2 regions of the Burkholderia thailandensis E264 genome follow, and region 1 is predicted to be linked to the other one. Evidence: riboswitches for the same ligand, from Rfam matches in the RefSeq annotation. Region 1 holds a riboswitch; the other holds the start of a gene.
The links. Region 1 has a riboswitch for cobalamin ahead of BTH_RS24500 (HoxN/HupN/NixA family nickel/cobalt transporter). Riboswitches for the same ligand answer to the same signal wherever they lie in the genome.
Positions count from the first base shown of each region.

Region 2: another riboswitch for cobalamin. It lies ahead of BTH_RS16450 (TonB-dependent receptor plug domain-containing protein); the one in region 1 lies ahead of BTH_RS24500 (HoxN/HupN/NixA family nickel/cobalt transporter).

Region 1 covers NC_007651.1:2,741,813-2,746,876, reverse strand. The annotation lists gene BTH_RS24515 (cobyrinate a,c-diamide synthase) at 1-1,163, opposite strand, end outside; gene cobO (cob(I)yrinic acid a,c-diamide adenosyltransferase) at 1,168-1,770, opposite strand; gene BTH_RS24505 (cobalamin biosynthesis protein) at 1,829-2,257, opposite strand; cobalamin riboswitch at 2,451-2,611, opposite strand; cobalamin riboswitch at 2,790-3,049, shown strand; gene BTH_RS24500 (HoxN/HupN/NixA family nickel/cobalt transporter) at 3,396-4,457, shown strand; gene cobW (cobalamin biosynthesis protein CobW) at 4,541-5,064, shown strand, end outside.
Region 2 covers NC_007651.1:944,708-949,771, reverse strand. The annotation lists gene BTH_RS16450 (TonB-dependent receptor plug domain-containing protein) at 1-1,795, opposite strand, end outside; cobalamin riboswitch at 1,863-2,125, opposite strand; gene BTH_RS16445 (hypothetical protein) at 2,328-2,678, shown strand; gene BTH_RS16440 (cell division protein ZapA) at 2,675-2,989, shown strand; RNA gene ssrS (6S RNA) at 3,072-3,253, shown strand; gene BTH_RS16435 (EVE domain-containing protein) at 3,329-3,790, shown strand; gene BTH_RS16430 (SIMPL domain-containing protein) at 3,993-4,730, shown strand.

The DNA.
Region 1 (5,064 bases):
TCGGCGACGACGCGCCGGCCCGCCGCGACGTGCGCGGCGATCGAGCGCGCGGCCGTCGCGTTCGCCGCGAGCCGCGCCGCATGCAGCTCCGGATAGCCGCCCGGCAGATAGAGCGCGGCGGAACCGTCGGGCACTGGCTCGTCGGCGAGCGGCGAGAAGAATGCGAGCTCGGCGCCGAGCGCTTCCAACTGATCGAGGTTCGCCGGATAGATGAACGAGAACGCCGCGTCGCGCGCGATCGCGATCCGCCTGCCGGCAAGGGGCGGTTCGGCGCGCGCCGCGCCGGCCGATGCGCCGGACGCGCCGCCGCCGTGCGCCGGGCGATTTGCCGCCGCATTCGCTTCGTTGGCGGAGTCGACGGGGGGCATCGCCGCCGCGGCATCGTCGCGGTCTGCGGCCACGCTTGCCGCCGACGGCGCGCGACGATGGCCGCGCGCGGCATCCAGCGTCGCAACCGTTCCGCCGCCGTGGTCGTCGACATTCGCATCGTCGCCGAGCGCGAACTCGACGACGGGCGGCAGATCGGCGAGCGCGGTGCGCGCGATCGCGTCGGCCGCGCGGTCGAGCCGCGCGTCGAGATCGGCGACGTCGTCCGGCTGGTGCAGCCCGAGGTGGCGCTCCGGCAGCGCGATCTGCGCATCGCGCGGCAGGTGGCCGAGCCAGCGGATCGACTCGGGCAGCGCGCTGCGCAGCAACCGCGCATGGCGCTCGGAGCCGACGCGGTTCGCGAGCACGCCGTGAAACGGCACGCCGGGCCGGAAATGCACGAGCCCGAACGCGAGCGCGGCGAAGGTCTGCGCCATCGATTGCGCGGCGATCACCGCGGCGACGGGCACGCCGAACGCCTGCGCGAGATCGGCGCTCGACGGCGTGCCGTCAAAGAGCCCCATCGCGCCTTCGATCAGGATCACGTCCGCTTCGGCCGCGGCGCGCGCAAGCAGCGCGCGGCAGCCGCGCTCGCCGACCATCCCGAGATCGAGCGAATAGACGCTCGCGCCGCTCGCGCGCGCGAGCAGCATCGGATCGAGAAAATCCGGGCCGGTCTTGAACACGCGCACGCGCCGGCCGAGCCGCCGGTGATGGCGCGCGAGCGCCGCCGTCACCGACGTCTTGCCCTGGCCGGACGCGGCGGCGGCGACGAAGAGCGCGGGGCAGGCGGGCATCGCGTCAGAACTCCACGCCGCGCTGCGCCTTCACGCCTTGCTCCTTGTACGGATGCTTGACGAGCCGCATCTCGGTGACGAGGTCGGCCGCGTCGACGAGCGCGTCGGGCGCGTGCCGCCCCGTCACGACGACGTGCAGCGCCGGATCGCGCGCGGCGAGGGTCGCGAGCACTTCGTCGAGCGGCAGGTAGTCGTACTTGAGCACCGTGTTCAGCTCGTCGAGGATCACCATCCGGTAATCGCCGCTTTCGATCATCCGGCGCGCCTCGTCCCAGCCGCGGCGCGCGGTCGCGATGTCGGCGTCGCGGTTCTGCGTGTTCCACGTGTAGCCGTCGCCCATCGTGACGAAATCGCATTGCGCGTGCGCGCCGAGAAAGTCGCGCTCGGACGTGTGCAGCGCGCCCTTGATGAACTGCACGACGCCCGTTTTCATGCCGTGGCCGAGCATGCGCACGGCCATCCCGAACGCGGCCGTGCTCTTGCCCTTGCCGTTGCCGGTATGGACGATCAACAGCCCCTTCTCGACGGTCGCGGCCGCCTGTTTCTTCTCGTGGCCCGCGCGGCGGCGCTCGGCCATGCGTTGATGCGATTCGGAATCGGTTTTCATCGGCTGAAGTCCTGTGAGTCGTGGGGTTCGTGAATCGGAAGACGTCGCGAGGCGCGCGTCACAGCGGGCCGGCGAGCGCGGCCGTCACGCCGTCGAGCGCGAGCTTGCGCACGATGAGCGCGCCGTTCGGCGCGGCGAGCAGCGCGCACGGCTCGCAAACGCCGTCGACGCCGAAGCGCGCGCGTGCGGCCGCGCACGGCGGCGCGCGCGCGGCGAGCGACGCATCGCGGCCGAGGCGAGCGAGCCGGGCGAGCCGGGCGAGGTGCGCGGCGATCTCGTCGCGCGAGAACGCCGCGAGCGGCCAGCCGTGGCGCGCGCAGCATTCGACGAGGCCGGGCTCGCGCGCTTTCGCGTCGAGCGTCGCGACGACGCCGACAGCGGCGAACGACGCCCCCGGCAAACGCGCGAGCGCCGCGCGGATCGCGGCCTCGATCGCGTCGGCGGGCCGTCCCGCGCGGCAGCCGATGCCGAGCGCAACGCGCATCATCGGCGGGCCGCGCGCGCATCGCGCTCGCGCGGGTTGCGGCTGCGTGAATCGGAAGAAGTCATGCGGTTTCGGCGATCGACGGCCGGCTGCCGGCCGGTTGTCGAATGGCATCGGTTGCGTGGATGGCGCGCCCGTTTCCGCCTCCCGCGGAAAACCCGGCGTTCGGCGAGCGCGGCTCGCCCCGTGCGTCGGCCGGTATCCGGGCTGACCGCTTGCCATCCCGCCGCCTTCCCGTCCGTGAGGACAGTGGCGCGAAGGCGGGATGCGCGACGCGCGTCGGCGCGCGTCGCAGGCGGCGTACCGTTGCGGGGGCAGCACAGGCTGCGCGGGCTGGCCGCTTCCTGTTTCCCGTTTGCCCGGGCGCGCGAGTGCGCGCCCGGGCACCGAACGCGCGCATACGATAGCACAGCGCCGGCCGCGCGGCCTGCCGAGCCGCTTCGCCGCGCGGCCCGCGCCGATCGCGCGCGGCGGCGCCCCGGCGCAGCCTTGGCGGAACCTTTTGTCCGCCTTGACGCGCCGCGTCCGCACGGCCTACACTCGCTCGCGTTTCGGTGCTCGCATGCGGCTTCTGTCGCACGCAGTCAAACGGGAAACAGGGAGCGCCGCCGCATCGCGGTTCGCCAACCTGTGCTGCCCCCGCAACGGTAAGCGAAGGCATCGCGCAAGCGGTGCGACGCCGGCTTCTCCGCGTGCCTGACGGCATGCGCGGCCAACCACTGGACGCATCGCGTCCGGGAAGGTGAAGCGGCGTTTTCGTCAGCCCGGATACCGGCCGAGACACGGGGGTCGTTCGCCGGTCGCGCGCATGCGCCGCACGGCGGCGAGCGGCTCCGGGGTTCAGCGCCGCGGGGAGGCGGCGTGTCGTCCACGGCTGCATCGCGCCGCTTGTCGCGGCTCGCCCGTTTCATCCCCGTCCGTCGCCGCGCGCTTCGGCGCGCGCCGCGCATGTCGCAGGCATCTGCAGATGCGCGCATCGCGGACGCGCACGTCGCGGACGCGCATGTCGCGAACGCGCATGTCGCGAACGCATGCCGGCGCGCGGACGGCCGATGGACGAAGCGGGGGGCACGCGCATCGCGCGCGATGCCGCGCGTGTTGGCATTCACCTTGTTTGTCGACCGTTCGCAAAGGGAGCGTCATGCTCAAATCGTTTCTCCGTCTCTTCAACGACAGCCCCGTCGAGCTGCGCAGCAAGATCGTCGGGATCTACGCGATGCTGATCGCATTCAACGTCGGCGCGTGGATCTGGGCGTTCGCCGCGTTTCACGGCCAGCCGGTGCTGCTCGGCACCGCGCTCCTCGCGTATACGTTCGGGCTGCGCCACGCGGTCGACGCCGATCACATCGCCGCGATCGACAACGTCACGCGCAAGCTGATGCACGAGAAGAAAAACCCGCTCGGCGCGGGGCTCTTCTTCTCGCTCGGCCATTCGAGCGTCGTGATCCTGATGACGGTCGCCGTCGCGCTGACGGCCGCGACGCTCGCCGAGCGTTTCGAAGGGATGAAGGCGTGGGGCGGCGTGATCGGCACGAGCGTGTCGGCGTTCTTCCTGCTCGTGCTCGCGTTCGCGAACCTGCTGATCCTGATCTCGGTGTACCGGACGTTTCGCGCGGTGCGGCGCGGCGAGCCGCTCGTCGAGCAGGATCTCGACATCCTGCTCAACCGGCGCGGCTTCTTCGCACGGATCTTCCGGCCGCTGTTCGCGATCGTGTCGCGCAGCTGGCACCTGTATCCGATCGGCTTCCTGTTCGGCCTCGGCTTCGACACCGCGACCGAGATCGCGCTGTTCGGCATCTCGGCGACGCAGGCGCACGGCGGGCTGTCGTTCTGGTCGGTGATGGCGCTGCCCGTGCTGTTCACCGCGGGCATGACGCTCGTCGACACCACCGACGGCATCATGATGATGGGCGCGTACCGCTGGGCGTTCGTGCGGCCGATCCGCAAGATCTACTACAACATGACGATCACGTTCGTGTCGGTGCTCGTCGCCGTGGTGATCGGCGGCATCGAGGCGCTCGCCCTCATCGGCGGCAAGCTCTCGCTCAAGGGCGGCCTGTGGGATTTCGCCGCGATGGCGGCCGAGCACTTCGGCATGCTCGGCTACTTCGTGATCGGCCTCTTTGCCGCGAGCTGGATCGTCTCGGCGCTCATCTACCGGATCAGGCGCTACGACGATATCGAGGTGACGATCTCCGTGTGACGTTTCCCCGTCAAGTTCCGCATGACCCGCGCGCGTTCGCGCACCGCCCTTACACTGACCCGATACCGACCAACGGAACCACCATGCAGATGCGCAAAATCCCCGTGACGATCGTCACGGGCTTTCTCGGCAGCGGCAAGACGACGCTCTTGCGCCACATCCTCCGGCATGCGGGCGGCCGCCGGATCGTCGTGATCGTCAACGAGTTCGGCGAGCTCGGCATCGACGGCGAGATCCTCAAGGGCTGCGGCATCGGCTGCGACGAAACCGGCCGCGAAGCCGACGGCCAGCTCTACGAGCTCGCGAACGGGTGCCTGTGCTGCACCGTGCAGGAAGAGTTCTACCCGGTGATGGAAAAGCTCGTCGAGCGCCGCGCGGAGATCGACCACGTGCTGATCGAGACGTCCGGCCTCGCGTTGCCGAAGCCGCTCGTGCAGGCGTTCAACTGGCCGTCGATCAGGAACGGCTTCACGGTCGACGCGGTGCTGACCGTCGTCGATGCGCCCGCCGCCGCGCTCGGGCAGTTCGCCGAGAACCCGGTCGCCGTCGACGCGCAGCGCCGAGCGGACCCGAACCTCGATCACGAATCGCCGCTGCACGAGCTGTT
Region 2 (5,064 bases), 1.8 Mb from region 1:
AGATCGACGCGAAGCGCCGCGCGCGTCGGTTCAGATCCTGGCCGGCGGTTTCGTCGATCGGGTTCTGCAGCGTCGCGGCCACGCGCACATCGGTCTTGCCGACATGCCCCTGCCACGATCCCTCGACGCCCTGCACCTTCGCGCGGCCGACGTTCTGCGCGACATAGTATGGGCCGCTCGCGCCGGGACGATAGTCGATCAGGTTCGTGTAGCGCGTCTGAAACGCGGTGACGCGCACGACGCCCACCGCATCCGACGCATACTGCACGGCCGCCTCGACCGAATGGCTGCGCTCCGGCTTGATCGCCAGGTTGCCCGCGTTCGGATAGTACAGATCGTTGAAGCTCGGCGCGCGAAACGCGCTCGAATAGCTCGCCGACACCTTCCAGCGCTCGGTGACGTCGAACCCGTAGCCGAGAAAGTAGCTGTTCGCGCCGCCGAAATCGGAGTACTGGTCACGGCGCACGTTCGCCTGGAACTGGCTGTCGCCGAGGCGTCCGGTATAGCCGAGCCAGCCGGAATTCACATGGCGGTCGGGCGCCGAATACCTGTTCGATTCGAACGACTGGTCGAGCCGCTCGTACCCCGCCTGGATCTTGTGCCCGCGCGCGACCGTGAAATCGTTCTGCCACGTGTACTGACGGTTGCCGGAATTGAAGTGGTCGGTGTATGCGCCGTTCAGCGCCGACTGGCTGCGGTCCTTGCCGCTCGACACGTTCACGCGCGTCGTCCACCAATCGGCGAGCTTGCCGTTCGCGAACGCGGACAGTTGCTGAACGCGGCTGTACAGGTCGTTCAGATCGGTCGGCGAGCCGTACGCGTCGTCGTAGCTGTTGCGGCCGTTCGCCTGGAAGTACGTGACGCCCGCATCCCACTTGTCGCTGAACCGGTGCCGCAGCGACGCGGACGCGCTCTCGCTCAGAAAACCGTTCGCGTTCGGATTCGCCTGCGGCTTGCGCGCGGGATCGAGCGCGGAGAAACCGTCGGTCTTCAGCCGCGCGAGCGACACGCTGAACGTCGTCTTGCCGTCCTCGTCGAGTCGGCCCGACGCGCCCGCGCTTTGCGTCTGCGTGTGATAGCTGCCGTAGCCCACGGAGAAATCGAAGCGCGGCGGATGATTGCCGCCGTTCTTCGTGAACACCTGCACGACGCCGCCGATCGCACCCGACCCGTACAGCGAAGACACGTTGCCGTTCACCACTTCGACGCGCTCGATCTGATCGAGCGGCAACTGGTCGATCTGCGCCCGGCCGAGGCTCGCCGAATCGATGCGCACGCCGTCGATCAGCACGAGCGATTGCGTCGACTGCGCGCCGCGCAGGAACAGGCTCGCGCTCGCGCCCGGCCCGCCGTTGCGCACGATCTGCGCGCCCGGCGCGAGCGCGAGCAGGCCGGGCAGATCGGTCGCGCCGCTGTCGGCGATGTCCTGCGCATCGAAGAGCGTCGTCTGCGGAATCGCATCGGCGAGCTTCTGCTGCCCGCGCTGCGCGGTAACGACGATCGGCGCGAGCGGCTCGACCGATGCCGGGCGCGAGCGCGCCGGCGATGCCGAGAGCGCTTCCGATGCGCCGGAGGCCGCGAACGCGAACGATGCGGCATTCGCCGAAGCGGCGGGCGTCGTCGACATCGCGGCATCCGCCGCAGGCGCCGCGGCGGCGGACGGCGACGCAGCCGACGCGTAAGCGGCGGGGTAAGCGGATGGGGGCGGCGACGCCGCGGCGTCGCCTCGCGCGAGCGCGATGCATGGCAGCCCGGACAGAGCGGCGAGCGCTGCGCGCACGAGTGGGGTTCGCATGAACGAAGATCCTGTTGAGGCACTGCGGAGCCCGCTTCCCCGCAGGCCCGCATCACGGAGACGAACGCGTCCGTCTCCCCGCCTCGGCCGGTATCCGGGCTGGCGACGTCACCGCCTCGCCTTCCCGCGCGCAATGCGCAGTGGCACGGCGCCGGCGGCCGGCCGAAGCGGCCGTGCCGACGCATCGAGAGTGCGGCTTGCATCGGGTCCGATGCGATCGCTTACCGTTGCGGGGGCAGCGCAGGTTGGCTCGGTCCCGGCGGACATCGCGCCCTGCTTCCCGTTTAACCGCGCGCGAAGCGCGCGAGCACCGAGGCGGCGCCAGTTTAGGAGTGCGCGCGACGCAGCGTCAAGGCGCCGCGCCGACGCAGCGCAAGAAACGTCGCGCCGCGTATCGGCGAGACGACCGGCATCAACGAACGACGAAGATATTTCACGGCGAGAAGCGGGGGTGTTACGTCTAGAAACGTTACAGATATCGGAAACTTGCCTGTTCCGCGCTAAAATGCTGGGTCTTTAGAGGACGCAGCACATGCTCAACGAACTCGAAACCCTATCTCAAAACATCGGCCGTCTGATCGCGCTGAATCAACGCCATCAAACGGAACGGCTCGCGCTCGAGGAGCAGGTCGCGCAATTGCGCAGTGAAGCGCAGGCGTTGCACGCTGAACTCGAGCAACTGCGCGACGAGCGCAATGCACTCGCGGCCGAGCGCGACACGCTATCGGCGAAGATCGACGACGCGCAAGTGAAGCTCAACGCAATCCTCGAGAAACTGCCGCGCACGAAAAGCGTGCCGGATGCGGAAAACCAGCTCGACCTGCTCGCGCCGCAGGCGAACGATAACGGCGAAGGCGCGACGGGCCACGGAGAACACGCATGAGCACGAAGCAGATCGAAGTATCGATTCTCGGCCAGTCGTACCGTCTCGCCTGCTCGGCCGAAACCGAGGCGGCGCTTCTCGAAGCGGTCGCGCGCGTCGACGCGGAAATGTCGAAGATCCGTGCGAACAGCTCGGTGCGCGGCACGGATCGCATCGCGGTGATGGCCGCGCTGTCGCTCGCGTCGGAGTTGCTCAGGCTGCAACAGAGCGTGCGTCACGGCGAGGCGTTCCCTGCGGAAGAAATCCGGCGTACAATGCGCCAAATGAATGAACAACTCGGTGCGGTGCTCGCACAGCACGAGGTGCAGTAAACAAGTTTCACCGGGTTCGGCCAATGCTTGATCCATCGCGTTCAAGCCGCTGAATCCAAAGGTGATTCGAACAGTCAAGTCAGCTTCCCTGCCTGGTTCGCCAAGGTCATATATTCCTTGAACCAATGCCATGTGCACGGTTGCGGAAATTTGTAGCACGGGCGCGCGCGTCACTCTGTCTGATGTACCCGAAGTGCTGCTAACTGCGACCAATTCTGAACCTCAGGTTCAGGATGCCGGCCTAGCGGCTAAGGCGGGGGCCTATTCAACGGCATCGGGCGAGTCCCGATGCCGTTTCCTTTTGTGCGGCCTTTACATTGCGTCGAGTCATTCCGATCCATGCGCTACTGGCTGATGAAATCCGAACCGGACGAGGCGAGCATCGACGACCTCGCTGCCGCCCCCGACCAGACCTTGCCGTGGACCGGCGTGCGCAACTATCAGGCGCGCAACTTCATGCGCGACACGATGCAGATCGGCGACGGCGTGCTGTTCTATCATTCGAGCTGCCCCGAGCCCGGTATCGCGGGGCTCGCGCAAGTCTCGTCGACGCCCTACCCCGATCCGACGCAATTCGATCCGCAAAGTCCGTACCACGATCCGAAGTCGACGCGGGAATCGCCGCGCTGGGTGCTCGTCGACGTGCGCTTCGTCAGGAAATCGCCGCTCGTTCCCCTCGCCGCGTTGCGCGAGCACGATGCGCTCGCGGACATGCGCGTGCTCGCGAAGGGCAACCGGCTGTCGATCACGCCCGTCACGCCGGACGAGTGGCGCTTCATCACGCAGCGCCTGATGAAATGACGTGGCCGGCCGCCGCGTCAAACATTGTCAGAGCCAGCGCGCAAAGCCGCGCCGGCCGGAACCTCCGTCCGCTTTCGACGGCCTAACGGGCGCATCGACGGATGCCGTGCCGCGTCCGTCGGGCGGTTCGAAAGAAGCGCGGCGTCCGTCCGCGCGCCGCACGCCCCCAAATGCGTGCGCGCTTACGCTCAAGGAGTCAACAATGACGAAAAAATCCGCTCTAGCCGTTGCCGCCACGCTCGCGGCGGCGCTGCCGATCGCTCTCGCGCTCGCCCCGTCCGCCGCGCATGCGCAAAGCATGGGGCAGATACAGCCGCCCGCGGGCGTGCTGTCGCTGTCCGCGCAGGCAAGCACCGACGTCCCGCAGGACGTCGTCGACATCACGCTGTTCTACGAACAACAGGCGAAGGACCCGGGCACGCTCACCGCCGAGCTGAACAGACGCGCGGATGCGGCGCTCTCGCAGGCGCGCGGCGTCACGGGCGTCACGGCCCGCACGGGCGAATTCTCGGTGTCGCCGAGCGTCGACCGCGACGGCAAGATTTCCGCCTGGCGCGGCCGCACCGAGGTCGTGATCGAGTCGCACGACTTCGCTGCCGCGTCGAAGCTTGCCGGCCAGCTAAGCCCGGCGATGCAGGTGGGCAACGTCGCGTTCTCGCTGTCGCCCGAAGCGCAGCGCGCAGCCGAGCAGAAGCTCACCACCGAAGCGATCAAGGCGTTCCGCGCGCGCGCCGAGGAAGCGACGCGCGCGTTCGGCTACAACAACTATTCGATCCGTGAAGTCAACGTCGGCAGCGGCCGCAGCGTGCAGCCGTATCCGCGAATGTTCGCGATGGCCGCGCCCGCGATGGACAGCACGAAGATGAACGCGCCGATCGCCGTAGAAGGCGGCAAGACGACGGTGACCGTCAACGTGAACGGTTCGGTGCAGATGAAGTGACGCGCCGAAGGCGGCGCGTGGGCGCGCCGTTCGCAGTCGATGCAAAAACGCCGGCTCGTCGCCGGCGTTTTTCATTGCGTGCCCCGCGCGTCGGGATTGGCGATCCTGTGTCGCATGTACTCGGCCGAGCGGCCGAGCGCGCGCCTGCCGCGCGTCGTACGAGCGATCGCACATCGCTGCTTCGTGCTTCGTGCTTCGTGCTTCGTGCTTCGTGCTTCGTGCTTCGTGCTTCGTGCTTCGTGCTTCGTGCTTCGTGCTTCGTGCTTCGTGCTTCGCAGCCAGCATACCGGCGCGCTTGCCTCCCGCGTCGCACCGCCTTCATTCCGCCGTCGGA